4 regions of the Rhizobium indicum genome follow, and region 4 is predicted to be linked to each of the others. Evidence: predicted binding sites of a transcription regulator. Region 4 holds the regulator's gene; each other region holds the start of a gene.
What was found. Region 4 encodes HrcA, which represses chaperone genes, less so after heat shock. Its sites were predicted from a motif close to GTTAGCACTCNCNNNNNGNGAGTGCTAAC; they were not measured.
Positions count from the first base shown of each region.

Region 1: groES (co-chaperone GroES) is a predicted target of HrcA. The motif match lies at 2,016-2,044, and genes of this name have one in related genera.
Region 2: FFM53_RS27070 (co-chaperone GroES) is a predicted target of HrcA. The motif match lies at 2,594-2,622, and genes of this name have one in related genera.
Region 3: FFM53_RS05990 (co-chaperone GroES) is a predicted target of HrcA. The motif match lies at 2,888-2,916, and genes of this name have one in related genera.

Region 1 is NZ_CP054021.1:1,746,606-1,753,921, forward strand. It holds gene FFM53_RS08730 (bifunctional riboflavin kinase/FAD synthetase) at 1-828, opposite strand, end outside; gene FFM53_RS08735 (TIGR01459 family HAD-type hydrolase) at 859-1,707, opposite strand; gene groES (co-chaperone GroES) at 2,102-2,398, shown strand; gene groL (chaperonin GroEL) at 2,471-4,114, shown strand; gene FFM53_RS08750 (hypothetical protein) at 4,257-4,394, opposite strand; gene FFM53_RS08755 (hypothetical protein) at 4,746-5,192, shown strand; gene FFM53_RS08760 (glutathione S-transferase family protein) at 5,256-5,966, opposite strand; gene FFM53_RS08765 (DoxX family protein) at 6,282-6,698, shown strand; gene hisG (ATP phosphoribosyltransferase) at 6,778-7,316, opposite strand, start outside.
Region 2 is NZ_CP054022.1:573,340-580,655, forward strand. It holds gene FFM53_RS27040 (hypothetical protein) at 128-391, shown strand; gene FFM53_RS27045 (cyclase) at 435-704, shown strand; gene FFM53_RS27050 (HD domain-containing protein) at 853-1,272, opposite strand; gene FFM53_RS27055 (DUF2934 domain-containing protein) at 1,278-1,604, opposite strand; gene FFM53_RS27060 (hypothetical protein) at 1,659-2,015, opposite strand; gene FFM53_RS27065 (hypothetical protein) at 2,124-2,414, opposite strand; gene FFM53_RS27070 (co-chaperone GroES) at 2,764-3,078, shown strand; gene groL (chaperonin GroEL) at 3,228-4,856, shown strand; gene FFM53_RS27080 (hypothetical protein) at 4,911-5,168, shown strand; gene FFM53_RS27085 (SDR family oxidoreductase) at 5,149-5,898, opposite strand; gene FFM53_RS27090 (SDR family NAD(P)-dependent oxidoreductase) at 5,891-6,640, opposite strand; gene ydiJ (D-2-hydroxyglutarate dehydrogenase YdiJ) at 6,739-7,316, shown strand, end outside.
Region 3 is NZ_CP054021.1:1,213,288-1,220,603, forward strand. It holds gene FFM53_RS05970 (Gfo/Idh/MocA family protein) at 1-8, shown strand, start outside; gene FFM53_RS05975 (hypothetical protein) at 140-307, opposite strand; gene FFM53_RS05980 (hypothetical protein) at 375-767, opposite strand; gene groL (chaperonin GroEL) at 833-2,467, opposite strand; gene FFM53_RS05990 (co-chaperone GroES) at 2,517-2,834, opposite strand; gene FFM53_RS05995 (hypothetical protein) at 3,345-3,608, shown strand; gene FFM53_RS06000 (hypothetical protein) at 3,605-3,940, shown strand; gene FFM53_RS06005 (hypothetical protein) at 3,937-4,260, shown strand; gene FFM53_RS06010 (DUF1488 family protein) at 4,251-4,526, shown strand; gene FFM53_RS06015 (transglutaminase-like domain-containing protein) at 4,554-5,396, shown strand; gene FFM53_RS06020 (VOC family protein) at 5,581-5,961, shown strand; gene FFM53_RS06025 (LysR family transcriptional regulator) at 5,969-6,931, opposite strand; gene FFM53_RS06030 (MFS transporter) at 7,055-7,316, shown strand, end outside.
Region 4 is NZ_CP054021.1:2,278,176-2,285,491, forward strand. It holds gene metK (methionine adenosyltransferase) at 1-121, shown strand, start outside; gene trmB (tRNA (guanine(46)-N(7))-methyltransferase TrmB) at 130-831, shown strand; gene FFM53_RS36280 (hypothetical protein) at 931-1,551, opposite strand; gene FFM53_RS11335 (DUF2277 domain-containing protein) at 1,593-1,859, shown strand; gene FFM53_RS11340 (BQ00720 family protein) at 1,914-2,171, opposite strand; gene FFM53_RS11345 (Hsp20 family protein) at 2,219-2,644, opposite strand; gene FFM53_RS11350 (nucleoside hydrolase) at 2,925-3,869, shown strand; gene grpE (nucleotide exchange factor GrpE) at 3,911-4,543, opposite strand; gene hrcA (heat-inducible transcriptional repressor HrcA) at 4,654-5,742, opposite strand; gene rph (ribonuclease PH) at 5,871-6,590, shown strand; gene FFM53_RS11370 (VOC family protein) at 6,587-7,012, shown strand; gene rdgB (RdgB/HAM1 family non-canonical purine NTP pyrophosphatase) at 7,013-7,316, shown strand, end outside.

The sequences.
Region 1 (7,316 bases), 530 kb from region 4:
GCAGAGCTGGCCATAGAGATCGCCGCTGAAATCGAAAAGATAGGTTTCGAGCAGCGGTGCGCCGTTTTCCGTCACCGTCGGGCGGCGGCCGTAGCTTGCGACGGCATCGTGGAGCGTGCCGTCCTGGCGGCGGAAGCGGACGGCGTAGATGCCGGCGGCAAGATCGACCTCCGGCGGCAGGCGCATGTTGGCCGTGGGAAAACCCAGCTGCCGGCCGAGCTTTTCGCCATCGATCACCTCAGCCTCCACCGTATAGCGGTAACCGAGCATGCCGGCGACTTCGCTGACATTGCCCTCCTTCAGGAGCGCGCGGATATGGCTCGAAGAGACGACATCGGCGTTTTCGTCGCGGAAAGCATCGATCAGGGTGACGCCGAAGCCGTAGGTATGGCCGGCATTCATCAGGAAGGCGGGACCGCCCTCGCGGCCGCGGCCGAAATGGAAATCGAAGCCGGTGACGACTTCGGAGGCGCCGAGCCAATCCTTCAGGATCGAGTGGATGAAATCATCGGCCGAGCGCTGCGAGAACTCGTAGTCGAAAGGATATTCGATGACGGCGCTGAAGCCCAGCGTTTCCAGGATACGGGCCTTCAGCGGCGCCGGCGTCAGGCGGAAGACCGGTGTCTGCGGCCGGAAGACCGTGCGCGGATGCGGCTCGAAGGTCAGCACCAACGCGGGGATACCGCGCGCCTTGGAGATCTCGAGCGCCCGGTTCAGCACCGATTGATGGCCTCGGTGCACGCCGTCGAAATTGCCGATGGCAATGACGCCGCCCTTCAGATGGGCGGGTAGGGGTTCCCGGGTTTCATTGCGGTGGAAGACGGTCATCGGCTGGCTTCTCTTCATGCAAGGCGTGTCTCATGCAAGGCGGGGCATCCACCACTTCGGCGCGGCGTTTTCCCGTTCGAGATAGGCGTTGAGGATCGCCTCGTCGGTTTCACCGTTGAGAGTATATTCCTTAGCGTGGATACCGCCGCTGATGTAGAGGAGGTCGAGGCCGTAATTCAAGGCGCCGCGCACATCGGTCGGCATGCCATCGCCGATCGCCAGCACACGCTCGACCGGGAAATCGCCGCTAAGCTCGCGGGCAGCCGCTAGCGTCGCCTCGTAGATCGGCCGGTGCGGCTTGCCGGCGATGCGGGTGCTGCCGCCGAGCTGCTCGTAATAGGCGGCCATGGCGCCGGCGCAGGGGATGATGCGATGGCCACGCTCGACGATGAGGTCGGGATTGGCGCAGATCATCGGCACGTCGCGGGCTTTGAAATCGAGAAGCATGTCGGTGTAATCCTCCGGCTTCTCGGTCTCGTCGTCGAAAAAGCCGGTGCAGACGAGCGATAGCGCTTCGCCGGCCGGCCGGCGCTCGACGCCAATGCCTTCGAGAAGCGCCTTGTCGCGCTCGGGACCGAGCAGAAAGACGGTCTTCGGCCCTTCTGCGATCAAACCGCGCGTGACGTCGCCAGAGGTGACGATCCTGTCATAGGCGCTGTCGGGAACGCCGATCTGGCGCAACTGCTCGACCACTTGCCAGGAAAGGCGCGGCGAATTGGTGATGAGGACAACGGCGAGGCCACTGTCGCGTGCTGCTTCAAGGGCTGCGGCCGCCTTCGGGAACGGATCGACGCCATTGTGAACGACGCCCCAAACATCGCAGAGCACCACATCATAGTGACCTGATATCTCCGAGAAGTTTTCTATCCGCTTGGCCATTCCGATTTTCCGATTTGCTTCAGTCACCGGTGACATTGCAAAGGCGCAAGGCGATGGCAAGCCATTTTCTTCTCCGCCGGGCCAATGCGAAGAGCTCGAACGGCGGTCCGGCAGAGCGGAAGGGCAAAGGGTTTTGACGATTATCGCCAAGCGGCAGATCGCCGAGCGCGGACGAGTTCGGCAAAGTTCGGCTGCGCCCAGGTTTCGGCCGCAATCTCGCACTATTCTCGGGTCTCTTCACAATTCCGGCACAAAAATTCGTGATTGCTCTCATTGACTCCTCTCGGAGCCATCCCTAAATGCTCGTCGCTAGCACTCACCGCAAGGGAGTGCTAACATCTATCCATGTGGGCCACTCCGGTCCGCGAATGTCATTCGATCGAGGGATTAGACAATGGCAAGCACCAACTTCCGCCCCCTTCACGACCGCGTCGTTGTTCGCCGCGTTGAGTCCGAAGCCAAGACCAAGGGCGGCATCATCATTCCCGATACCGCCAAGGAAAAGCCGCAGGAAGGCGAAATCGTCGCCGTCGGCTCCGGCGCGCGCGATGAGTCCGGCAAGGTCGTCGCACTCGACGTCAAGGCTGGCGACCGCATCCTGTTCGGCAAGTGGTCCGGCACCGAAGTCAAGATTGACGGCGAAGACCTTCTGATCATGAAGGAAGCCGACATCATGGGCATCATCGGCTGATCGGCCGACCTGCTTTCCCGAAATGGCTGACGGGCCTTTTGCCCGAACAACTCGAATTCAGGAGTTAAGAATATGGCATCTAAAGAAATCAAGTTTGGCCGCACCGCGCGCGAAAAGATGCTGCGCGGCGTCGACATTCTCGCCGATGCAGTGAAGGTCACGCTCGGCCCGAAGGGCCGTAACGTCATCATCGACAAGTCCTTCGGCGCTCCGCGCATCACCAAGGACGGCGTTTCCGTCGCCAAGGAAATCGAACTCGAAGACAAGTTCGAAAACATGGGCGCCCAGATGGTCCGCGAAGTTGCTTCGAAGACCAACGACATCGCCGGCGACGGCACCACGACGGCTACCGTTCTTGCCCAGGCGATCGTTCGCGAAGGCAACAAGGCCGTTGCAGCCGGTATGAACCCGATGGACCTGAAGCGCGGCATCGATCTTGCTGTCGCCGACGTCGTGAAGGATCTCCAGGCCAAGGCCAAGAAGATCTCGACTTCGGAAGAAGTTGCACAGGTCGGCACGATTTCGGCCAATGGCGACAAGCAGGTCGGTCTCGACATTGCTGAAGCCATGCAGAAAGTCGGCAACGAAGGCGTCATCACGGTTGAAGAAGCCAAGACCGCCGAAACCGAACTCGAAGTCGTCGAAGGCATGCAGTTCGACCGCGGCTACCTCAGCCCCTACTTCGTGACCAACCCGGAAAAGATGATCGCCGACCTCGAAGACGTCTTCATTCTCCTTCACGAGAAGAAGCTCTCGAACCTGCAGTCGATGCTCCCGGTTCTCGAAGCTGTCGTCCAGACCGGCAAGCCGCTCCTCATCGTCGCTGAAGACGTCGAAGGCGAAGCTCTTGCTACGCTCGTCGTCAACAAGCTGCGCGGCGGCCTGAAGATTGCTGCCGTCAAGGCTCCTGGCTTCGGCGATCGCCGCAAGGCCATGCTCGAAGACATCGCCATCCTGACCGGCGGCACTGTCATCTCCGAAGACCTCGGCATCAAGCTCGAATCCGTCACGCTCGACATGCTCGGCCGTGCCAAGAAGGTTTCGATCTCCAAGGAAAACACGACGATCGTCGACGGTTCGGGCGCCAAGACCGACATCGAAGGCCGTGTTGCCCAGATCAAGGCGCAGATCGAAGAAACCACTTCGGACTACGACCGCGAGAAGCTGCAGGAACGTCTTGCCAAGCTCGCTGGCGGCGTTGCCGTCATCCGCGTCGGCGGCTCGACGGAAGTCGAAGTGAAGGAAAAGAAGGACCGCATCGACGACGCGCTCAACGCGACCCGCGCTGCTGTTCAGGAAGGCATCGTCCCCGGCGGCGGTATCGCTCTGCTCCGCTCCTCCACGAAGATCACCGTCAAGGGTGCAAACGACGACCAGGAAGCCGGCATCAACATCGTTCGCCGCGCCCTGCAGTCGCTCGTTCGTCAGATCGCTGAAAACGCAGGCGACGAAGCCTCGATCGTTGTCGGCAAGGTCCTCGACAAGAACGAAGACAACTACGGCTACAACGCCCAGACGTCCGAATATGGCGACATGATCGCCATGGGTATCGTCGACCCGCTCAAGGTCGTTCGCACGGCGCTGCAGAACGCTGCTTCTGTCGCATCGCTGCTGATCACCACCGAAGCCATGATTGCCGAACTGCCGAAGAAAGAATCGGCAGGCGGTGGCATGCCGGGCGGAATGGGCGGAATGGGCGGAATGGACATGATGTGATAGGCGAAAGCCATCACTGACTACCATTCCGGCATCCGGAACAGGAAGGGCGGCCCTCGGGTCGCCCTTTTCTTTTGACCAAAGCGATTCGACGTGCGGCACAGTGATTTGCATAGCCGACGAAAGCCCGCCCGGCTCCCTCTTACAGGCCCTGGGCACGAAGCTTGCGCCAGGCTTGCGCTGCCTGCGTCTTTCTCAGCCCACCGACATGCGAGAGATCATTGAGTTGCGGCACGATTTCCGGCCTGACGCAGAGTGAAAACGTTTGCAACGCTCTCAAAGATGATCCTCCTGTGCCAATTCTGGCGAAATAGGCCGAAGATGCAGGCATCCTAAGAAATGAGGCCGATCCGAATACCCCTTAAAAAGCCGTTGCCGTTTGTCCAAAAGCTCTTATAAATCCGCGCTGCAATTAAAGCGCGCCCGGCGATACTTTTTCGCCAATAGACGAGGCCGGAGCGCGGAAGGCGATACGTGAACGTTCGGCTCGAGGGGCTCCGGTTACGGAGGCCAGGTGGCCGTGGCAATAATCGCCGGATGAAGCGCGGGCATCATGCCCGCTGCTACGTGATCCTGTTTCTTTGTGTTTGCCGAGCGTGCGGTGGGAGCCGCATCCGAACGGGGGAACGCCTTGTTTAAGATCGCCAGAGCCAATGCAGCCGTACCTTTGACACCCGGCTCGTTTGATGACGCCAATCAAAATCACGAGATGTTGGCGCAGTTTTCCGTTTCCGAAGCCTGGACTGGAGATTTTTCGAGCGGCATGCTCCGTCTCGGCGAGTGGAGCGCGATGCTGCACGGCCTCGCCGCACAGGAATGCGGATTGCTGAGCCTGATCCGCTGCTATGATACCAAGGACCGCAGCCACATATTGGAGCTGTTCGAGCAGGCGGCGACGCTCTGCTCCTCCTTCTGTTTTTCGACGACGATCATCATGCCGAACGGCTTTCGCCAGCCGCTGTTCTGCATGGGCGAGTCCAACGGTCTGGAAGAAAAATTCAGCGGCAGCATGGTCGGCGTCTTCGTCTTTCCGCGCTTCAAGCTGGAAGGCGCAAAGCAGATCACAAGCCGGCGATAGGCCGGAAATCAAGATAAAAGGCCGCCTCGAGGGCGGCCTTCGTGCTTTCCGGCGATCCGTTCGCTACTCCGGCTTGACCGGTATGTTGAGGCCCCTGGCACTTGCCGGACGGGCGATGCAGCGCTCCAGCCAATCCGAGACAGCGGGGAATTTCGCGTATTCGAGCACCTCGCGGCCGCCATAGAAAATATCGGCACCGCGAACCCAGGTGAAGGTGGTGATGTCGGCGATCGTATAGAGATCGCCCATGATCCACTGGCGACCCTTCAGCCGGTCTTCGAGCACGCCGAGCAGGCGCTTGGACTCGTCGCGATAACGCTCCACCGGGTAGGAATTGTTGGCGACCTTGTCGGCAGCGAATTTGTGGAAATGTCCGAACTGGCCGAACATCGGGCCGATGCCCGCCATCTGGAAAAACACCCACTGGATGGTTTCGTAGCGGCCGGCGGCATCAGCAGGGATGAGTTTGCCGGTTTTTTCGGCGAGATAAAGCAGGATGGCGCCTGATTCGAAAAGGCCGATCGGCTTCCCGTCCGGACCGTTCGGATCGATGATCGCCGGAATGCGGCCGTTCGGGTTGAGAGATTCGAACTCCGGCGACTTCTGCTCGTTGGCGGCGAAGGAAATATAATGCGGCTCATAGGCGAGCCCGAGCTCTTCGAGGGCGACCGAGACCTTCACCCCATTCGGCGTCTGCAGGGAATAGAGCTGGATCATATCGGGATTTTTCGCCGGCCAGCGCGTCGTGATCGGAAATGCGGAAAGATCTGCCATCGGATTCTCCATGTTGGGCGCCGACCATAAAAGACCGGGCTTGGCAAAGGCAAGCGGGGGGCAGCTAATGCATGTCGCCCAAAAGTGTGCGGCGGTTTTGGGCCAACGACATGCATGACCACAAAAGATCTAAGCGCGTCGCATGAATCCGGTCGAACGCGGCGCGCTTTGGAGATCGTTCCATATTAGTGAACGAAGTGTCCCCTTTCGTTTATCTTTCCACAACGCAAGAAAAGAGCGACATAGAAGCATCCGAGGTCGAACCGGTGCTGGGGCACCAAGATCTCCAAAGTCCTTGAAACGGAGACAACGTCCATGTCGAACAACGTCATCATCCTGATTGCCCGTATTCTTCTTTCCTTCATGTTCATCCTTTCCGGCTTCATGAAGCTCACCGATCCTGCCGGTACTGCGGGCATGATCGCCGGTGCCGGCCTGCCGGCAGCAACCCTGCTGGCCTATGTCGCAGGCCTTTTCGAACTGCTGGCCGGCCTTGCGGTTCTCACAGGCTTCCAGGTCCGCATTGCCGGCTGGCTGCTCGCCGCCTTCTGTGTCTTCACGGGCATTGCCTTCCACCTGCCCTACGCGAGTGGCACGGAACTCGTGAACATTCTCAACCAGATCATGGTCATGAAGAATATCACGCTGGCCGGCGCGTACATACTGCTCGCCACCGTCGGTGCCGGTGCCTATTCGATCGACGCACGCCGCGGCGCCTACGCAGCCGCCTGATACCAGCAGACATCCTCCCATAAATGCGAAAACCCGCCGTCACCCGACGGCGGGTTTTCTTGTGCCTTGATGACGGGGATCAGAGGGCGGCGCGCACCGCGTCGATGATCACCTGGACCGCCGGTTCGTCCGCATGGCTCTCCTTGCGGGCGCGCACGAGGCAGGCCTGCGAATGCAGGATGACGCCGTCCTGGAGCACCTTCAGGTGGTTGGCACGCAGCGTCGAGCCGGTGGAGGTGATATCGACGATGATATCGGCCGAGCCGGAGGCGGGAGCACCCTCGGTGGCGCCCAGGCTTTCGACGATGCGATAAAGCTGGATGCCGTGCTGGCTCGAAAAGAACTGCTGGGTCAGCCGCCAGTATTTGGTGGCGATGGCAAGGCGCCGGCCGTGGCGGGCGCGGAAATCGGCGGCGACATCGACGAGATCGGCCATGGTGTCGACATCGAGCCAGATCTCCGGCACAGCGACGACGACATCGGCATGGCCGAATCCGAGGCGGGCGCAGAATTCGACGCGCTTGTCGACCTCGGCAAAACCTTCCCGCATCAGATCCTCGCCGGTGACGCCGAAATCGACGGTGCCGTTGCCGATTTCGCGGGAGATTTCGGAAGCCG
Region 2 (7,316 bases), on a different replicon from region 4:
ATTATATTTACATCTTCAACTAATGAATAAGAAAAACCCACTCTTCGCAACATTGCTGTAATGAAATCCGGCAACGCGCAGCAGCATGCTCAGCTTTCAGTTTCCGAAATCTTGAGAGGAGACCGCAATGCCCACCATAATGATCTGTCACGACGTCAAAGACACGAAACACTGGCTCGCTTCACCCATCCGCAAACAGGTATTGGAACCCGTTGGCGTCACGAACATTCGCACGTTTACAGACCCTCAAACGTCCAACCGCGTCGGCTTGGTCATGGACGTTGCAGACATGGAAAAGTTGATGGCCTTCATGCAGACCAAGGCAGCGGCCGATGCGATGGCGAGTGACGGCGTCTTGCCCGAGACCATGACCTTCCTCGTGCAATCGTAACCACATCTCGACGAGACTTGGAAATGCAACGCGGGAGGATGATATGACGACATTATTCGTGCGGCACGAAGTCTCCGACTACGCCGCTTGGCGCAAAATATATGATGCCTTTTCGCCAGTGCAAAAGGCCAATGGGGTGACAGCGCAAGCCGTTTATCGAGCCGTCGACAATCCGAATGATATTACCGTGACCCACGAGTTTGCCACGCTGGAAGCGGCTCAGTCGTTCAGCAAGCTGGACGAGCTGAAGACGGCGATGCGCACGGGAGGCGTACTCGGCGCGCCGACGGTGTGGTTTACCAACAAAACATGAAATAGGGCCAAACGGCCTCCGCCGCTGCAAGCGGAGGCCAGGTTGCTGTCGCGCTCGGCACATGACATGGAAGCCGAGTAGTGTGCCCCTGCGCCAATTGCCGACCTTGGTGGCAGTTGCAGGCGAACTGCGCAAATTTGTCCGAGGTCTATTGTCCGTTCCTGATCTCGCGCAGCAGATCCAGGCCGCGCTGGTATCTTTCCATTTTCTCGCCGGCCTGTTCGGCCTGCCGGAGATTGTCTTCGAGGTCGGCCCGTTTGACGGGCAAGGCCAGCGGGTTTGATGCCGCACGTCTGACGAAGTCGTCATCCGGCTCGTCCGGCCGCCGTGTCAGAGCATTCACCGCCGAGATGATCGCCGGCGGAAAGCCTTCTTCCCTCAGCCTGTCGAGCGTCCAGGCGCTTCCCCTCTCGACGACGTCATGAAGGTAAGCGACCGTTCGCGTCTCGTCGCCGGAAACCAGAAGGGCTACCCGCTGGCAGTGCTCGAAGTACGGCCGGCCGGTTTTGTCCGCCTTACCTTCATGGGCCGTAAGAGCGATCTGGATGGCATGGTCGAGATGCTGCATGGCGATTATGGCCCTTCGGTTTTTCTAATCTTCCGCGGGTAAGGCTTTTCGCCCGTCGTCATCTCGATGTCAGGGGCGGGAGCCACGGCGGCCTGGACAGGCCCCGCCCGCCGCCGATCGAGATCGCCACTCTCACCGGCGCCTTGAAGTAGCGCCGCATCATCCCTGTCGTCTTCATCGAGCAGATTCTGCAGCGTCTCATTCTCATCGTCGCCCGACAGTTCGTCGCAGGCTTGAAGCCAATGGCGCTGGTCGGCGCCATCCGGGCGGCCCTCGGCCTCCCAGATTTCGTAGGCGCGCTGGCGTATCTGCTCGTGCTTGTCTATCGCCATGATCTCCTCCAAGCGCACTGGGATGAGCCCTCCGAAGAGCGGCCCGGCCGCCTATCAGGGCGTGTTGATGGTTGGAAGAAAATCCTCCACCTGTTTGCGTTGATCCTTTGGAAGCGTCTCCACCCGTTCCTTCCAGAACCGTTCGGCCTCCGGCGGATCCTCGTCCCATTGGCGAACATCGGTGATATTGTCGTCAATCATGGATCGGCGGTGGCCGCCGAGGCTAAGATATTCCTTTGTAAGCTTCAGGCTTGGGGTTTCGGTTTCGGTATCACGATCTAATGCCGAGCTGGCGTTGCGTCGGGCAGTTTCCATTGCCCTTTTACGATCGGTCTCGGCCCGTTCTGTATCGGCGGACCGCGCATCGTCGGTGCCGCTCTCGGGCGGCACGCTGGATTTGAAAGTCGTCATGGATCACCTTTCGATGTTGTGATCCAATAACCTTCGCAAAGAGTGAGAGTTCCGCGTGGTTGGCGATTGATTTGAGCCGGCGACCGAGCCGCACCGCCCGGGCGGCAATCAATGAACGGCCATACTCACCATTCGATAGGGGTGCACGGCCTCGAATTGCGAGATCATCGCCGTCGCCTGCTGAAATACGAGCTCGGCATTTTCCGGATCATCACGGGCGAGTTCATCGGCGTTGCCGCGGATCGCTTCGGCCATGTTGTTGGAAAGTGCGGCAAACTGCGTGTTGCCTTCGACATAGGCCTCACGCGCCGTGTCCTCCAGCGTACGAGCGATATCGACGAGGATTTCCTCGCGTTCCTCGATACTGAGGTCTTTGATGATATTGGTCTTCTCTTCCATGTCACTCACTCCAAAAAGACGTGGGACGATGACCGAGCTCAAGCAAGCCTCGATCATCAAAGAGTTGGGAATGCCGAAATCCGGATTCAAGCCTCAATCCTGCTCGAACTCGCCTCCGGCACCACGCCGTCGCCTTCGTTATTCGAACGCGGGAGGCGATTTTCTGTTCCCTGCCGGGCGTTAGCACTCACGAGCAGGTAGTGCCAATTTCTCTTCCATCACCTCTTGAATTGCAAAACCATCGAACCAAATCATTGTCGCAAGGCTCGCGCGCGAGCACCCGCCCGGATTGGTCATCCGGTCCGGCCAGGGAAACAAACGTCATCACTGTTTGTCGATGGAGGAAGACATGTCGTTCCGACCGCTTCATGACCGCATTCTCGTCCGCCGGGTCGATTCAGAGGAAAAGACCAAGGGCGGCATCATCATTCCCGACACCGCTAAGGAAAAACCGCAGGAAGGCGAAGTGATCGCCGTCGGCCCCGGCGCGCGCAACGAAGCCGGCCAGATCCAGGCGCTCGACGTCAAGCCCGGCGATCGCATCCTGTTCGGCAAATGGTCCGGCACCGAGATCAAGATCAATGGCGAAGACCTGCTGATCATGAAGGAAAGCGACGTGATGGGCATCATCGAGCCGCAGGGCGAAAAGAAGCAGGCCGCCTGAGATCCCTGCGGAGGTCGTCAATGTTGGAGTGCTTCAGCTTTTCATGGAAAAAGAACCGCTCCAACCTTTTATTTCAGACGCGATTCCAGATGGAAAACCGCGTCGCACTTTCCTGGAATTGCTCTGGCTGCCTATGAAGGAGTGAGGACATGGCTGCTAAAGAAATCAAATTCAGCACCGAAGCCCGCGAGAAGATGCTGCGTGGCGTCGACATTTTGGCCAACGCGGTGAAGGCGACCCTCGGCCCGAAAGGCCGCAACGTCGTTATCGAAAGATCTTTCGGCGCGCCGCGCATCACCAAGGACGGCGTTTCGGTCGCCAAGGAAATCGAACTCGAAGACAAGTTCGAAAACATGGGCGCCCAGATGGTCCGCGAAGTTGCTTCGAAGACCAGCGACGTCGCCGGCGACGGCACCACGACGGCAACGGTGCTGGCCCAGGCGATCGTCAAGGAGGGCGCCAAGGCGGTTACTTCGGGCATGAACCCGATGGACCTGAAACGCGGCATCGATCTTGCGGTCGCCGCCATCGTCGCGGAACTGAAGGCCAACGCCCGCAAGATCTCCAACAATTCCGAAATCGCCCAGGTCGGCACGATCTCCGCCAATGGCGATGCCGAAATCGGTCGTTTTTTGGCGGAAGCGATGGAAAAGGTCGGCAATGATGGCGTCATCACTGTCGAAGAAGCCAAGACCGCAGAAACCGAACTCGAAGTCGTCGAAGGCATGCAGTTCGATCGCGGCTATCTCAGCCCCTACTTCGTCACCAATGCCGACAAGATGCGGGTCGAGTTCGAAGAACCTTATATCCTCATCCACGAGAAGAAGCTCTCGAACCTGCAGTCGATGCTGCCGGTTCTCGAAGCCGTCGTCCAATCCAGCAAGCCACTGCTTATCATCGCTGAAGACGTCGAAGGCGAAGCCCTCGCAACGCTCGTCGTCAACAAGCTGCGTGGCGGCCTCAAGATCGCCGCCGTCAAGGCGCCCGGCTTCGGCGACCGCCGCAAGGCCATGCTCGAAGACATCGCCATCCTGACCGCCGGCACCGTCATCTCTGAAGATCTCGGCATCAAGCTCGAATCCGTCACGCTCGACATGCTCGGCCGTGCCAAGAAAGTCTCGATCGAGAAGGAAAACACCACAATCGTCGATGGGTCAGGCGCCAAGTCCGACATCGAAGGCCGTGTGGCCCAGATCAAGGCCCAGATCGAAGAAACCACTTCGGACTACGACCGCGAGAAGCTGCAGGAACGTCTTGCCAAGCTCGCCGGCGGCGTTGCCGTCATCCGCGTCGGCGGCTCGACGGAAGTCGAAGTGAAGGAAAAGAAGGACCGCGTCGACGACGCGCTTCATGCAACCCGCGCGGCGGTCGAGGAAGGCATTCTGCCGGGCGGCGGCGTGGCGCTGCTGCGCGCCGTCAAGGCGCTCGACAACCTCAAGACAGCCAATGGCGACCAGCGCGTCGGTGTCGACATCGTTCGCCGCGCGGTCGAGGCTCCGGCTCGCCAGATCGCCGAAAACGCTGGCGCGGAAGGCTCGGTCATCGTCGGCAAGCTGCGCGAGAAAAGCGAGTTCTCCTACGGCTGGAACGCGCAGACGGGCGAATATGGCGACCTCTATGCACAGGGAGTCATCGATCCGGCCAAAGTGGTTCGCACCGCGCTGCAGGATGCGGCCTCCATCGCCGGTCTTCTCGTCACGACGGAAGCCATGATCGCCGACAAGCCCAAGAAGGACGCGCCGCCGCCAATGCCCGCCGGCCCCGGCATGGACTTCTAAGGCGTTTGCCGGCCCGCCGGCCTCGCTGGGCGGGCCTTATCTGAGGGAATAGAGATGGTTCAAACGATCAGAAACCGATCGCAGGTACCGCTGGACTCCCGCGATCTTGAAATCTGCCAGCGGGTCTTCGACAAGATCAGATCCGAATACCAGGTGGAAAAGGACAGCGACGAAGCCGAACGAACGGCGAGCATCATCATCGAGCTTTACCGGCAGGGCGTGCGCGACCCCAATCACCTGCAGTCGATGGTCGAGGCGGCCCGCGGCCTCTTCGAAACGACCGAGCGCCCGCCTACTGCTCCGGGAATTTGACCATGGTGCCGCCGCCGGTTGCCTGGTCCGTCGGGAAGACTTCAATTCGGGCGACGTCGACGAAGACGGGAAGCTCGATGGCGTTGGAGATGATCGAGGCGATGTGAGAAGGCTGGATCGGACGGTAGCCGTCATAGAGCAGTGACCGCGCCTGGTTGCCTGCTATTGCAGTTCGATAAAGCTCCGTCTGGACGCGGCCCGGCACCACCTCCGTCACACGCACCGAGGTCCCGAGCAGGTCGCAGCGCAAATTGTCGCAAAACAGGCTGAGCCCGGCCTTCGACGGGCCGTAGGCGGCCATGTTCGGATAGGGCGCCTGACCGCCGCTCGAACCGATATAGATCAGGTGGCCGCGCTTTCGCTCGACCATAGCAGGCAGGAATGCGCGGGTCAGATGCATCGGCGCCTTGAGATTGATGTCGATCATGGCATCGATCTCGGACGGTTCGATCTCGTTGAATGTCGCCCGTGTCGAGAGAATGCCGGCATTGTTGATCAGGATATCGACGTCTGTTCCGTGAAGCTGCCTGACGATTTCCGCGGTATCGCGTACATCGGCACGGACCGGCTTCGCCCCGCTTTCCCGCGCGAGTTCCTCAAGAGCCTCGGCGTTTCGGCCAACGGCATAAACCGTCAGCCCCATCTCGCGTAGTTTGCCGACGGTGGCGCGGCCGATGCCGCTCGTCGCACCGGTGACCACGGCGACCCGATAGGGCAGCGGCTCAGACATAGATATAGCCTCCGCTGACGACGACGTTTTCGCCGGTGGCATAGGTGTTGCGGCTCGATGCCATCATGACGATCCACTCCGCCATTTCGACCGGCTCGGCCGCGCGGCCAAGCGCGCTGGCCTTGGCCAGTTCCGGAAGGAATCCCAGCTCCTTGGCGCGATCCGTGGCGAAGCCGGCAGGAGCGACGGAATTGACAAGGATCTGGTCCTTGGCGCATTCCTGGGCAAAGGATTTCGTCAGGCTGACGACAGCCGCCTTGGTTGCGGCATAATGCGCATTCTGGGGATGGGCCTTGAAAGCATCGACCGAGGTCACGTTGACGATCCGCCCGGTAACCGCAGGCGCGTTCACGTGCTGGCGCATATGAAGAACGGCGGCCACCATCATATGATAGGTACCCTTCACGTTGATCGCATTTTCGAGGTCCCATTCCTCGTCGGTGATCTCGAGGATAGGGCGTCTCGGATAGATGGCAGCGCTGTTGACGAGCACGTGGACCCGACCGAGCTTGCCGGCGATCTCGTTGAACCCGCGATGAGCCGTTTCCGCCCGGGAAATGTCAGCAACCGCGGTTGCGACCTCGGCGCCGAGCGCGGCAAGCGCCTCGGCCGAAGAGGCAAGCAACTGCTCATTACGATCGATGAGCCCGATCCTGGTCGCCCCATGCGAGATCATCAGTTTGGCCGTCGTCAATCCGAGCCCGGAAGCGCCGCCGACGATGATTGCGGTCTGGTTCTTCAAAGTTCCACCTCAGTGTTTTGCGTTGCACCGCTGGCATTGTATGTTATCACTTATATGCCAACTTCGATAAAGCTCAAGTGCATTCTGAAGGTCTCGACATGATTCCACGCCTCCGGCCGAACGGTTCAATCCCCCTTCCCGCTGCGGGATTCTTCCAGCGGCTCATCGAGGCGGGGTTCGGTGGCGACATCGAAAGCGGCGCGGCGAGCCGGACCGTTTTTTCGACCGACAATTCCATTTATCAGGTCGAGCCGGCCGGTATCCTTTTCCCCAGAGGCGTCGAAGACCTGCAGATTACGGCGGCCGTGCTGTCGGAGCCGGCTTTTCTGGGGATCACCGTCGCGCCGCGCGGCGGCGGAACCGGCACGAACGGTCAATCCCTCACCTCAGGCATCGTCGTCGACTGTTCGCGACATATGAATTCCATTCTCGAAATCGACCAGATCAGGAGAATTGCTCGGGTCCAGGCGGGCGTGGTCAAGGATCAGCTGAACCAAGCGTTGAAGCCCTACGGCCTGTTTTTTGCGCCTGAACTCTCCACCTCCAATCGCGCTACCATCGGCGGCATGGTCTCCACCGATGCCTGCGGCCAGGGTTCATGCCTCTACGGCAAGACCAGCAACCATGTGCTGGGATTGCGCATCGTGCTCGCGGATGGAACCGACTGGTGGTCGCG
Region 3 (7,316 bases), 1.1 Mb from region 4:
ATCGCTAAAGCGCGTCGCGATCTTTTAGATTCGCTCCTCGCGCTTTAGGTCTTTGTTTTTACGCATGCCGTTGTCGCAAAACCGCTGCACACTTTTGCGCGACATGCTTTAGGTCGTGAACTGCGGTGCGGCGCTGTGCTCAGATAAGCGGGTCGTCATCTTCCGCCGCCTGCGACGCGCGGCGACGCGTGCTGTCGTTGGCGGCTTTCTTGGGCCCCTCGGCGGCTGCCTCGCGGATTTTCTTGACGCTTTCGCCGGCGTCTTCTGCGGCTGGCTGCGGGTCGTTCTTTTTCACGAAACGGATCATGGGTCATTTCCTACTTCAACAGTGGGCGCGCTCCGCACATACATCGGAGCGCTCTGGAAAAACGGTGTCAGACGGCAAGCGCAGTGGCGCAGCCTTGGACACTTCGGCTATCGGCTGAAGTCTGGCCGGGCATGGTCGCCCAACCGCCGGCTTCAACGAACTGACGCTGCTTGTAGCCTTCGGTTATCGCCTTGAACTCGATCAGTTTAGCGCTCGCATCCGGCGCCGCCTTGAATCGCTCGACGCAGATGGCCGACGCCAGTTCTCCGCGTGCGGTTTCGCTGGCGGCGGCTGCCGCTTTGCCTGATGTGCCGCCTGTGACCCAACCTCCCCAGCTGAAGCCGATGATCATCGTGGCGATCGCCGTGACGACGCAGGCCCAGGCGAGAAGCGTCTTGGACGGCTGGTAACTGTCGAAACGCTGGGTAATCGATGTCTTGCTGCTGCTCTGTACGGACATTGGAATTCTCCCTGTCTGTTATTCGGGTTGTGCCGTCCGGCGACGCCGGAACGGTCAAGCTGGCCTCAGTATCCCATAGCGCCCATGCCGCCATTTCCGGCAGCAGGCGCAGAATCTTTCGCGGGAATGTCGGCGATCATCACCTCGGCGGTGATCAGCAGCGCCGCGATCGAACCAGCGTCCTGCAGAGCGGTGCGCACGACCTTGGCAGGATCGACGATGCCGGCCTCGATCATATCGACATAGGTCTCCGTCTGTGCGTCGAAGCCCTGATTGTGATCATTGCTGTCGGCGAGTTTGCCGACGACGATGGAGCCTTCGAACCCGGCATTGTCGGCGATCTGCCGGATCGGGGCTTCGAGCGCCCTCAGCACGATCGAGATGCCCGCCGTCACGTCGGCGTTCTCCCCGGTCAGGCCCATGAGCGCCGACTTGGCGCGCAACAGTGCCACGCCGCCGCCGGGCACGATGCCCTCTTCGACCGCCGCACGGGTGGCATTCAGCGCATCGTCGATGCGGTCCTTCTTTTCCTTGACCTCCGTCTCGGTCGCGCCACCGACGCGGATGACCGCGACGCCGCCGGCGAGTTTCGCCAGGCGTTCCTGCAGTTTTTCCTTGTCGTAGTCGGAGGTGGTGTCCTCGATCTGCGCCTTGATCTGCTGGATGCGCGCCTGGATGGCCGCTTTGTCGCCGGAGCCGTCGATGATCGTGGTGCTTTCCTTGTCGATCAGCACGCGCTTGGCGTGGCCGAGCATATCGAGCGTGACGTTCTCGAGCTTGATGCCGAGATCCTCGGAAATCATCTGGCCGGCGGTCAGCACGGCAATGTCTTCGAGCATCGCCTTGCGGCGATCGCCGAAGCCCGGTGCCTTGACGGCGGCGACCTTCAGGCCGCCGCGCAGCTTGTTGACGACAAGCGTCGCCAGCGCCTCGCCTTCGACGTCCTCCGAGATGAGGAGCAGCGGTTTGCCGGTCTGTACGACGGCTTCCAGGATCGGCAGCATCGCCTGCAGGCTGCCGAGTTTCTTCTCGTGAACGAGGATATAGGGTTCCTCCAGTTCCACGCGCATCTTCTCGGCATTGGTGACGAAATAGGGCGAGAGATAGCCACGATCGAACTGCATGCCCTCGACGACATCGAGTTCGGTCTCGGCGGTTCGCGCCTCTTCGACTGTTATGACGCCCTCATTGCCGACCTTGTCCATCGCACTGGCGATCATCTCGCCGATGGCGGCGTCGCCATTGGCGGCAATGGTGCCGACCTGCGCGATCTCGCCTGATGACTTGACCTTCATCGCCCTCGCCTTGATTTCCTTGACGACGGCGATAACGGCGAGATCGATGCCGCGCCTCAGATCCATCGGGTTCATGCCGGCAGCGACGAGCTTTGCGCCTTCGCGGAAGATGGAGGCGGCGAGCACCGTTGCCGTCGTCGTGCCGTCGCCGGCAAGGTCATTGGTCTTCGAAGCCACCTCGCGCACCATTTGCGCGCCCATGTTTTCGAACTTGTCTTCGAGCTCGATCTCCTTGGCGACGCTGACGCCGTCCTTGGTAATGCGCGGTGCGCCATAGGCCTTGTCGATGACGACGTTGCGACCCTTCGGGCCAAGCGTCACCTTGACGGCATTGTTGAGCAATTCGACGCCGCGCAGCAGGCGGTCGCGCGCGTCGGTGGAGAACCTGATTTCCTTGGCAGACATGATATTTCTTCCCAGTTCGGTCTTGAGTTGCGGGTCACAAATTCGACCCTCAGGCGGCTTTGCCGGCGGCCGCTTCGGTCTTTTCGACGATGCCCATGATGTCGGTCTCCTTCATGATCAAAAGGGTTTCGCCATCGATCGTGACCTCGCTCCCCGACCATTTTCCAAACAGAATGAGATCGCCGACCTCGACATCGAGCGGGACGAGATTACCGCCTTTGTCGCGCAGGCCCGGGCCGACTGCGACCACTTCGCCTTGCTGCGGCTTCTCCTTGGCGGTGTCTGGAATGATGATCCCGCCCTTGGATTTGACATCGCCTTCCGCACGTCGAATGACGACGCGGTCGTGAAGTGAACGGAATTTCATAGAGGTCTTTCTGCTGCCGGCGCGTAGGGCGGCTGCAATTCATAAATAGCACTCGTGGCACTCGATTGATAGGAGTGCCAAGAAATATTGTTCACGCGGGGAATTTCTTTAAAAATTCAGGAAATCAATTTGAGCGGATATTTTGTAATAATCAGGAAATGAATAGAATTTTCACGCCATCGCGCTCAATTTTATTTAACGTGTCGTTGAGTTAATTTAGCGTTTTTCATAGATAAATCCGAATTATCTTGATTTAAACTCAATCGAGGCGCAATGATAGGTCTCGTCGATTTGGCCGACTTGGCTTCGCGGTGTCAGAGACCTACGACCCGCCATCACCACTGAATTTTCGATAGCAATCTATGACGTCGTTCCGGCGTTGATTTCGCCTATTCCGATCCGGAATGAGCTTGGCGCTGACCGCGGATGTACCGGCAGCATCGAGTTCGTCCGGTTCGGATCTCAACGATACAGGAAACGCATCGGTGTCTTCCTGCAGAGGCCTCAGCCGTGACCAGTCGCACCACACAAACCGTCGTCCGCTTTTCATCCCCGTTCCGCCTGCCCGGTTTCGACGGGGCGCAGCCAGCCGGAGAATACCGCGTCGATTATGACGAGGAATTGATCGATAGCGTTTCCAGGCTTGCCTGGCGACGGGTCGGCGCCTTCATCCACCTGCCGGCGATCGCCACGCAGAGTTCGACGCAGCAGATGATGCCTATCCCCCTGTCAGCTCTCGAAACCGCGCTCGAAAAGGACCACAAACCGTCATGACCGCTACGCGCATCCCGCAACGCAATGGACGCTCGATCCGGCGCGAGGCAGCAACGCATATCTTCAAAGTGGGGCAGACTGTCCGAGTGAAGGACGGGTTCCTGGTCGTTCCCTCGAAGCTCCCCGACACATACCGCATTACCGCCACGCTGCCTCCGAGAGGAAATGTGCTGCAATACCGCATCCGCAGCGACGATGAACGTCATGAGCGCGTCGCGACGGAAGACAGTCTGGAACTGGTAAACCTATCGCCCGCCGGCAGCGGCGCAACACTGATCGAGAGGACGTTTGGCCATGGCCACGGCCCGAATGACGAAAGGTTGACATCGTGAACAGCCATGAAGACGAAGCCGAACGAAGACGGAATGCCTTTGCCGTCGGCACATGGGAAAACAAATGTGGCGCTTCCGGCCGCTACTCCATGGAGATCGAACACGACCGCCGGATCGAATCCGCCCGTTCGTCGACCGTCTATCGTGTCTCAGCAAACGTTCCAGTGCATGCCGACCATGCCGTGCCCGGCAAGAGCCGTTCGCAGGCCGGGAAAGACATGATGTCCTTCAATCTTCTCAACATAGGATACCGGAAGGAATGGCTGAGGCTGTCGGACGCCGCCCGGAGTGAGACCCCGCCGGTTCAACCATGGCGCTAGCCTTTCTGAACCAAAGCCGCAGCTTCGATGCGGCGAGAAATGCTGTGCGCTTCGTCGGCCATGACGGCATGTTCCAGGTGTTGTTCTTCATCGAGGTTGGCGCGCTGGCGAAATCCGACATGACATTGCAAAGAACCGAACCCTCGGAAACGAGGTGGCTTTCGGCGTTCGACGCCCTGCGCAACTCCATTCAGGACGTGGCACACAAAGCCTATTCCTACCACCGCCGCGCCTTCTATACTCTAACTGCGGCGGATTTCCGCTAAGCGGATCCGGACGCGCGGGAACGCTCCATGTTGATCCGTTACGGCTATGAAATCACGCTGACCTGCCCGCAGCCGACCGCATTGGTATGCCTGTTGTCGGTTCATGATGATCGTGCGGCCGACATCAGAATTCCGGAAACGGTCTTCACCACCCCTGATGTTCCAACTTCGACTTATCGCGACCTCTTCGGTAACCGGTGTCTTCGGCTGGTTGCCCCGGCGGGCGACCTGACCATATGGGGCGATGCGACGATCGAAGACGACGGCGAACCGGACAGGTCGCTGCCAGGCGCCAGGGAACTCCCGGTTTCGGAGTTGCCGGATGATTGCCTCGTCTACCTGATGGGCAGCCGCTATTGCGAGACGGATCGTCTCAGTCAAATTGCTTGGGATATGTTCGGCACCGTCTCACCCGGCTGGGGCCGCGTTCAGGCGATCTGCGACTTCGTTCACGGCCATATCCAATTCGACTATCTGCAGGCGCGATCGACGCGGACAGCCTTCGAGGCGTTTCACGAACGTGTCGGCGTTTGTCGCGACTTTGCGCATCTCGCGGTGGCGTTGTGCCGGTGCCTCAACATTCCTGCCCGATATATCAATGGCCATCTCGGCGACATCGGTATTCCCGTCGTCGATCCGATGGACTTCAGCGCCTGGATCGAGGTCTTCCTCGACGGTGCATGGCATGCATTCGATCCGCGCAACAACACGCCGCGGATCGGTCGTATCATCGTCGCACGCGGGCGCGACGCCGCCGACATACCGCTCATCAATTCCTTCGGACCGCATGTGCTGAAGGCGTTTCGAGTCTGGACCTATGAGGTGACGAACCTGGAGCAGATGCAAAGCGTCGCCGAAGGCGCTGTTTAGAACGAGACCTGGACGGATGCGGCAATGTCGGCCTCAGGCTTTGCCGCAGGCGCCAGCTGTCGCAGGATTGCCTCTCCCACACACTTTGGCGCGACGTGCTTTAGAACGGCGGTTGAAAGATGTCGGCGTCGTGCCATCTTGGGTGTGAGCAGTCATTAGCGGAAGATAAGGAGTTTCGCAGTCCATGTTCGATCATATTTCCATCGGCGTAAAAGACCTGGAAAGAGCCCGCCGTTTCTACGATGCGGCGCTGGCGCCGCTCGGATATGAGCGCCTGTCCAATTCCGACACCACGATCGGCTACGGCCCGGACACGGTCGGGCTCTGGGTGATGCAGGTCGAACAGCCTGTTGTTGCCGACATGCGATCGGGGCTGCATTTCTGCTTCGTCGCGCCTGATGAGGCGGCGGTCGATGCCTTTCACGCGGCGGCCGTCGCATCCGGCGGCACAGATAATGGTGAACCGGGTGTGCGGCCGGATTATGGGCGCTTCTATTACGCCGCCTTCATCATCGACCCAGACGGCTACCGCCTCGAAGCGTATTTTCACAAAGGCGAGCTATAACGGACCGTCAGGCAGCGGCTCTCGGAATGGATACGCAGCAGCCGGAGGCTTCGAGCGCTCTATTGGCTACATCGATGAACAGGCGACGGAACCAGCGCGCCCGGCCGTCCGTCTGGTCGACTCGGCGATAAAGCATCGTCACGGGATCGGCCGGCAGCGAAAGCGGCGGCTCGCAAAGCATCAGCCCATGTAACTGCGCCATGCAGCGACCGATCGATTCCGGCACGGTGGCAATGGCGGGCATCGCCTTCAGCACCATCGGCAGAGCGGAAAAGCGCGGGACGGTCGCCACCACCTGTCTCACATCGCCGGTGCGGTTCAGCGCCATATCGATACCGGTCGAGGTGTTGCCTTCGAACGAGACGGTGACATGCGCGACATTGGCGAAATCCTTGAGGCTCAACGGCGCCTTCAGCCCGAGCTGAGCTTCATCGTAGATGCAGATCGAGACTTGGTCGAACAGCGGCGCGCGAATGTGCCAGGAGGCGGGCTCGTCGTGCATCGCAACGCTGAAATCGAAGACGCCTTCATCCAGCCGGCGTGCGGCATCGCGCTTTTCGGAAGCGATACCGATCAGCCGGGCGCCGGGTGAAAGCTGGAGAAGACGGGCGGCAAGCGGGCCGAAGAAGGCCGATTCCAGATTGTCGCACATGCCGATGCGGAACTCGCCCTGCCAGCTTGCCGGATCGAACTCGGCCTGCGGGCGGATGGCGCGCTCGATGCCCGACAGCGCATCCTCGATCGCCGGGGCGATGGACAGGGCGCGCGGCGTCGGCTGCAGGCCGCGGCCGACACGTACGAATAGTTCATCGTCCAGCGCCTCGCGCAGGCGCCGCAAGGCAGCCGACAGACCCGGTTGGCCGAGCAGCAGCCGCTCGGCGGCGCGACTGACATTGCGCTCCTGCATCAGCACCGAAAAGGCCAGCAGGAGATTGAGGTCGATCTTGCGAAGGGTGACATCATTCATCATCGTCAGTAATACCTGGCATGGCTACTATCAATTTGCAATAGGAATGGAAGCTGTACATTTTCTCGTTCCCTGCCGCCCGGCAACCTCCCCCGATGAGGCGGCAGCAAAAAAGGAACGATTTCGATGACTCTTTCCAAATCGCCAAGCGGAGCGGGGCTGGCATTGCTGCTGCTCTGCGCCGCCAATTTCCTCGACGCCATGGACGTCTCCACCATCGGCGTTGCCTTACCTGCCATCCAGGCCGAACTCGGCATGGAGGCGACATCGCTGCAATGGGCCGTCAGCGCCTATGTGCTCGGTTATGGCGGCTTCCTGCTGCTCGGCGGCCGGGTCGCCGATGTCTTCGGCCATCGCCGCGTCTTCCTCTGGTCGCTGGCGATCTTTG
Region 4 (7,316 bases):
GCCGATCTATGCCAAGACCTCTGCTTATGGCCATTTCGGCCGCAAGGCCGGCCGCGACGGCTCGTTCTCCTGGGAGCGTACCGACCTCGTGAAGGCGCTCAAGGAAAGCGTGAAGGCCTGAGATAAAGCATGACGGATATGGAACGCCGCGGCCGGGCGACCGAAGCCTTCTTCGGTCGCCGCAAGGGCAAGGCCCTGCGCGAACAGCAGGCCGAGACGCTGAACAGTCTGTTGCCGGCATTCCTGATCGATCTCTCGGCGGCTCCCCCGGAGCCGCTGACTTCCCTCTTCCCGGTTCCGGTCGAAAGATTGCGGCTGGAAATTGGTTTCGGCGGCGGCGAGCACCTGATCCACCGCGCGCTGGAGACGTCTTCGACCGGCTTCATCGGTGTCGAACCCTTCGTCAATTCCATGCAGAAGCTGTTGTCGCGCATCGGCGAGACGGGTGCCTCCAATATCCGCGTCTACAATGACGACGCGACGCAGCTGCTCGACTGGCTGCCGGACGGCTCACTCGATCAGATCGATCTGCTCTATCCCGATCCCTGGCCGAAGCGGAAGCACTGGAAGCGGCGTTTCGTCTCGAAAACCAATCTCGACCGCTTTCATCGCGCGCTGAAGCCCGGCGGCCTGTTCTGCTTCGCCTCCGACATCGACACCTATGTAAACTGGACGCTGATCAAATGCCGCGACCATGGCGGTTTCGACTGGATCGCCGACAATGCTGCCGATTGGCTGACGCCCTATGAGGGCTGGCCGAGCACACGTTACGAGGCCAAGGCGCGGCGCGAGGGCCGGTCTTCGGCCTATCTGACCTTCAGGAAGGTCTGAGGCTGCCGGCAAGTCGGCGAACGCGCACGTGATGTTATTCGGCGCGAGCAATCGCGTGGAACGCTGGCCTGACGGATTTCCGTGCTGAAGGATCTAAGTTTAGCGGTGGTTGGGGCCGTATACAGTCAGATAGCTGGTTGGAACGCGATCGCTGGCAACCCCTGGGCCTTCCATCTCTGCTGGGTCATAAAACAGACCGTTTTCCGCGTCGTAAAGCATGAAGTGATCCCCCTGAACGTGGACGATGGCAACCCCCTGGATATCGCTCCATCGACTGGTTTTGATCGGGGCTTCGTTAGACAATCCGATCTCCGCCAACACGCCGCAAAGATCGTTCCAGGTTGTATAATGCGCCGATCTGTCGCCCCAATCGATCATGGCGGCCACATCGTCGTAGCTCATGCCGGTGAGCATCTGCAGAACAAAGACCCCGCATCCATCGTCTCTCGGGCATTGCGTGTGAAATGGAAATCGATTTGGCTGCGATTGGTTCAACGCAAGCTCCTTTCGTCGCCGACCAAGAACAAGCCAACGCGGAATACATGCACTCGTCGTAGCATGAAAGGCACCCGTCTCGAACAGATGGCCGCTATTGGCGGCGCAAGAAGACGACAACAGGTTGAACTGAAGGATCAGAGCGCCCTCCCTTGCGACGCTTAGAGATCCGCCGTTGGACCGGTTGCCAATAGCGCTCACGCGACTATTTTCTGTGCTGGCCACCCTCCTCTCAATGGAAGAGAGACAATGACCGGGAGCAAGTCATGTGCCGAAATATAAAACCCCTGTTCAATTTCGATCCGCCAGCGACGGACGACGAGATCCACGATGCCGCGCTCCAGTTCGTACGCAAGGTGAGCGGAACGACCAAACCATCGAAGCGCAATGAGGTCGCATTCGAGCACGCGGTCAGTTCGATCGCGGCATGCGCCCGTGAGCTGCTCGATTCGCTGGAAACGTCTCAACCTCCTCGTGATCGCGAAGAGGTAGCGGCAAGGGCGCGCGCGAGAACGGCGGTCCGGTTCGCTTAAGGAAACCCTGTCACGCACAGGAGATCTCAATCAAGGCTCAAATGGCCTTGACGGTCAGTGCAGGCTGACCGTCTTCAATTCGTCCTCGGCAGCCTTGAAGAAGGTGCTGGAGCGGTTGTCCGTCAAAAGGATCGGCGTGCCGTCGGCGCCGAAGAGTGCCCAGAGATCGACGTTCGGATCGATATCCGGCGCCTCGGGAAAGCACTTGGCGACCTCATCGGTGCGCATTTTTCTGATATAGGCGACCTCGCCGTTGCCGATGTGGGCAAGCTCGGATTTGGTCAAGTGAGACGTGGCTTCTTTCATCAACATTCCTGTTCCTCCGGGAGAAGGGACCAACGGTCCGACAAACCGTTGTGCTACTGTGAGACCGAAATGTTAATTTTCTTGACCATGCGCGCGGGTTCCGGACGAATTAGATCAACGGAGAGCAGTCCGTTCTTCAGGCCGGCACCGAGCACCTGCATGCCGTCGGCAAGAACGAAAGTACGCTGGAACTGACGAGCGGCGATACCGCGATAAAGATAGTCCCGTTCACCCTGTTCGACCTGGCGGCCGCGGATCACAAGCTGGTTCTCCTCAATGGAGACATCGAGTTCCTCCTCGCTGAAGCCGGCCACGGCAAGGGTAATGCGCAGACGTTCCGGCGCGCCGGTGTCGGCGGCGATGCGTTCGATATTATAGGGCGGATATCCGTCGCTCGCCTTGGAAATGCGCTCCAGCGTCTTTTCCATGGCATCGAAGCCCAGAAGCAGCGGGCTGGCGAAAGGGGTAATGCGGCTCATCTCTTTTCAAGTCCTTGATGCAAGCGACCATCCCGGACCTTAAGGGCAGCATCCGGATGCCGCTAATATGGGGAGAGGAGCCCGGCGCTGCAAGGCATGGGGCGCGACGTGCCGGCGTCGGCCTCTCAATTTAAGGCGGTGGCGTCAGGCTCTTTCCTTGACAAAGCGTCTGCTGCCTCGCATCAAAACATGCCCGCGCGGAATGTGCTGATTTGTGACGGGACGTGAAGAAATCGGTGCATACCCCGATAACACGCAGTGCGAGGATGGAACGATCGGAATGGCAAGCGCAAGAAAGATCATCATCGACACGGATCCCGGCCAGGACGACGCGGCCGCCATCATGCTTGCCTTCGGCAGTCCCGATGAGCTGGAGGTTCTGGGGATCACCACGGTCGCCGGCAACGTGCCGCTTTCGCTCACCAGCCGCAATGCGCGGATCGTCTGCGAGCTCTGCGGCCGGACGGAGACCAAGGTTTTCGCCGGCGCCGACGCACCGATCGCCCGCAAGCTGGTGACGGCCGAACATGTGCACGGCAAGACCGGCCTCGACGGTCCTGAGCTCAGCGAACCGACGATGGCGCTGCAGCCCGGCCATGCCGTCGACTTCATTATCGAGACGCTGCGCCGCGAGCCGGAAGGCACGGTGACGCTGTGTACGCTCGGGCCGCTCACTAATATCGGCATGGCCTTCCAGAAGGCGCCCGACATCGTCCCCCGCATCCGCGAGCTGGTGATGATGGGCGGCGGCTTCTTCGAGGGCGGCAACATCACGCCGGCAGCCGAATTCAACATCTATGTCGATCCCGAGGCCGCCGATATTGTCTTCCGCTCAGGCGTTCCGATCGTGATGATGCCGCTTGACGTGACGCATCAATTGCTGACCCGCAAGGACCGGGTGAAGCGCATGGCCGAAATCGGCACGGCGCCGGCAAAGGCCATGGTCGAGATGCTGGAATTCTTCGAGCGGTTCGACATCGAGAAATACGGTTCCGACGGCGGACCGCTGCACGACCCGACCGTTGTCGCCTACCTGCTGAAGCAGGAGCTTTTCCAGGGCCGGGACTGCAATGTCGAGATCGAGGTCCAGTCCGAACTTACCGTCGGCATGACGGTCGTCGACTGGTGGCACGTGACCGAGCGCAAGCGCAATGCCAGGGTCATGCGCCATGTCGATGCGGACGGCTTCTTCGATCTGCTGATCGAACGCTTCGCCCGCATCTAAAACTTCGATTTCCCTTCCTCGCGAGGAAGAAGGAAACGATCTCAGGCGTCTTTTTCGTCGAAGACAGAGTTGGTTTCGGCTTCGGCCGGCTTCGGGCCGCCCTTGGCGACACCGACCATGGCCGGGCGCAGCACGCGCTCGCCAATGGTGAAGCCGGCCTGCACGACCTGGACGACCGTGTTATTCGGCACGTCCGGGTTCGGCACCTCGAACATCGCCTGATGGAAATTCGGATCAAACTTCTGGCCGACCGGCTCCAGCTTGCGAACGCCATGGCGCTCGAGAGCCGACAGCATGGCGCGCTCGGTCATCTCGACACCCTCGATCAGCGTGCTCAGGCCGGCATCGGCCGCAGCCCTGGTCTCCGGAGGGATGGCATCGAGCGCGCGACGCAGATTGTCGGACACGGCGAGCATGTCGCGCGCAAAGCCGGCAACGGAATAGGACTTGGCATCCTTCACTTCGCGCTCGGTGCGGCGGCGCAGATTGTCCATCTCGGCAGCAAGGCGCAGATAGCGGTCACGCAGTTCGCCGTTTTCGGCTTTCAGAAGCTCGATTGGGTCCGGCTGGGCGGGCTCTTGCTGCGCAGTTTCGTTCTCGACGTAGGCGGCAGCGTCGGCTGCGGCATCGGCCGCAGTTGCGTCAGGTCCGTTTTTCGTCGTGTCATCGGTCATGACGGTCTCCGGTTGGTGTCTTCAGATGCGCCCGATATCGAGGTTTGACCGAAAAAAATCAAGTCTGCGTGACAAAGAAGCGAAAATTCCGCGTGACTGATAGCTGCGCGTCAAAGCTGATTGCGCGAAAGGCGGGAGACGAGTTGGGCCGTATAGTCCACCATCGGCACGATGCGCGAATAATTGAGCCGCGTCGGGCCGATGACGCCGACGGCACCGACGATGCGATCGTCGTCGTCACGATAGGGCGCGACGATGAGCGACGAGCCGGACAGCGAGAAGAGCTTGTTTTCCGAACCGATGAAGATGCGCACGCCCGAACCGCTTTCGGCGAGATTGAGGATCTCGATCAGACTGTCCTTCTTCTCGAGATCGTCGAACAGCAGGCGCAGCCGGTCGAGATCCTCGGCGCCGGCGAGGCCTTCGAGCAGGTTGGCGCGGCCGCGGATGATCAGCTGCGTGGGCTTTCCCTCGTCCGGGCTGCCGGCCCAGACAGCAATGCCGCGCTCGACCAGATCGCGTGACAGGGCATCGAGCTCGTGACGGACGTCGTCCTTCAACCGGCTTAACTGTTTGCGAAGCTCCGGCAGGGTCTGGCCGGACATATGGGCATTGAGAAAATTTGCAGCTTCCGTCAGCTGCGAGGAGGTGACGCCCGCCGGCAGCTCGATGATGCGATTTTCCACCTGATCATGGTCGCCGACGAGCACGGCCAGCGCCTTTGTCGGTTCGAGCCGGATGAACTCGACATGTTTCAGCACCGGATCGCTTTTCGAGGTGATGACGAGGCCGGCGCCGCGCGAAATGCCGGATAACATGCGGCTTGCCTCGTTCATCATCGATTCGACGGGATTGCCGCCACTTTCGACCCGCACCTGGCGGTCGATGTTGGCGCGCTCCTCGGCCGAGAGATCGCCGACCTGCATGAAGGCGTCGACGAAGAAGCGCAGGCCGATCTGGGTCGGCAACCGGCCGGCGCTGACATGCGGCGAATAGATCAGGCCGAGCTCTTCGAGATCGCTCATGACATTGCGCACCGAGGCCGGCGACAGCGACATCGGCAGGATACGGGACAGGTTGCGTGAACCGAGCGGCTCGCCGCTTTCCAGATAACCTTCGACGATGCGACGAAAAATTTCCCTGGAGCGCTCGTCCAGCGCAGCTACGGCATCCGAAACCGACGTCGACCTGATGCCCATGAAGCTTTCGAACCCGTGCTGATGATACTTCCCGAAAAGTAAGTCAAACTCACACCCGTGGCAAAAGGGAATTTGCAAATGAGCGCCGCCAATCGTAGAAGCGGTCAAATAAACCCCAGGAGATAAGAATGCGGCCTTCAGGCAGAAAAATCGACCAGATGCGCAAGGTCTCGTTCGAGCGCAATTTTTCCAAGCATGCGGAAGGCTCCTGCCTGGTGAAGTTCGGCGACACGCATGTGCTCTGCACGGCGAGCCTCGAAGAAAAGACGCCGCCATGGCTGCGCAATACCGGCAAGGGCTGGGTCACGGCCGAATACGGCATGCTGCCGCGGGCGACCGGCGAACGCATGAAGCGCGAAGCCGCCGCCGGCAAGCAGGGCGGCCGCACCCAGGAAATCCAGCGGCTGATCGGTCGGTCGCTGCGCGCCGTCGTCGACCTGCAGGCGCTCGGCGAGCGGCAGATCACGCTCGATTGCGATGTCATCCAGGCCGATGGCGGCACGCGGACCGCCTCGATCACCGGTGGCTGGATCGCGCTTTACGACTGCCTGAAATGGATGGAAAGCCGCAACATGATCAAGGTCGACCGGGTCCTGAAGGATCACGTCGCCGCCATCTCCTGCGGTATCTTCGCCAGCCAGCCGGTGATCGATCTCGATTACCTCGAGGATTCCTCGGCCGAGACCGATGCGAACTTCGTCATGACAGGCACCGGCGGGATCGTCGAGATCCAGGGCACGGCCGAAGGCACGCCGTTCAGCGAGGGCGAATTCACCTCGCTGATGCAGCTTGCCAGGAACGGCATCGGCGAACTCGTGGCGCTGCAGAAGCAAGCCGTCGAAGGATGAACCCCATGCTGGAAGGCATGTTGGAAACAGCGCTCTATGCGCGGGATCTCGATAAGGCCGAGACGTTCTACGAAGACGTTCTCGGGCTTGAAAAGATCGCCCGCGCCGCCAACCGGCATGTCTTCTTCCGCTGCGGTCCGGGCGTTCTCCTGATCTTCAATCCCGAGGAAACGGTAAAGCCGCCAGCGCCTGAAGCACTGCAGGTGCCGCCGCACGGCACGAGCGGCCAGGGCCATGCCTGTTTCCGGGTGTCCGGCCGCAATATCGATGCCATGGCCGAGCGGCTGACCGCGGCGGGCGTTGCGATCGAATCCGAAGTGCACTGGCCGAACGGCGGCCGTTCGATCTATTTCCGCGATCCTGATGGCAACAGCCTGGAATGCGCGGAGGCTAAAATCTGGGGCATCGAACAGGATATCTGAATGCGCAAGCTTGAAACGAAGACCATCGTCGTCGCCAGCCACAATGCCGGCAAGATCCGCGAGATCCAGGAATTGATCGGGCCGCTCGGCTTCACCGCCAAATCGGCCGCCGAGCTGAATTTCGTCGAACCGGATGAGACGGGCACGAGCTTCGAGGAGAATGCGACGATCAAGGCGGTCGCCTCGGCCAATGCCGCCGGCATGCCGGCGCTGTCGGACGATTCCGGGCTGGTGGTCGATGCACTCGGCGGCGATCCCGGTGTCTACACCGCCAATTGGGCGGAGAGGGCAGACGGCACGCGCG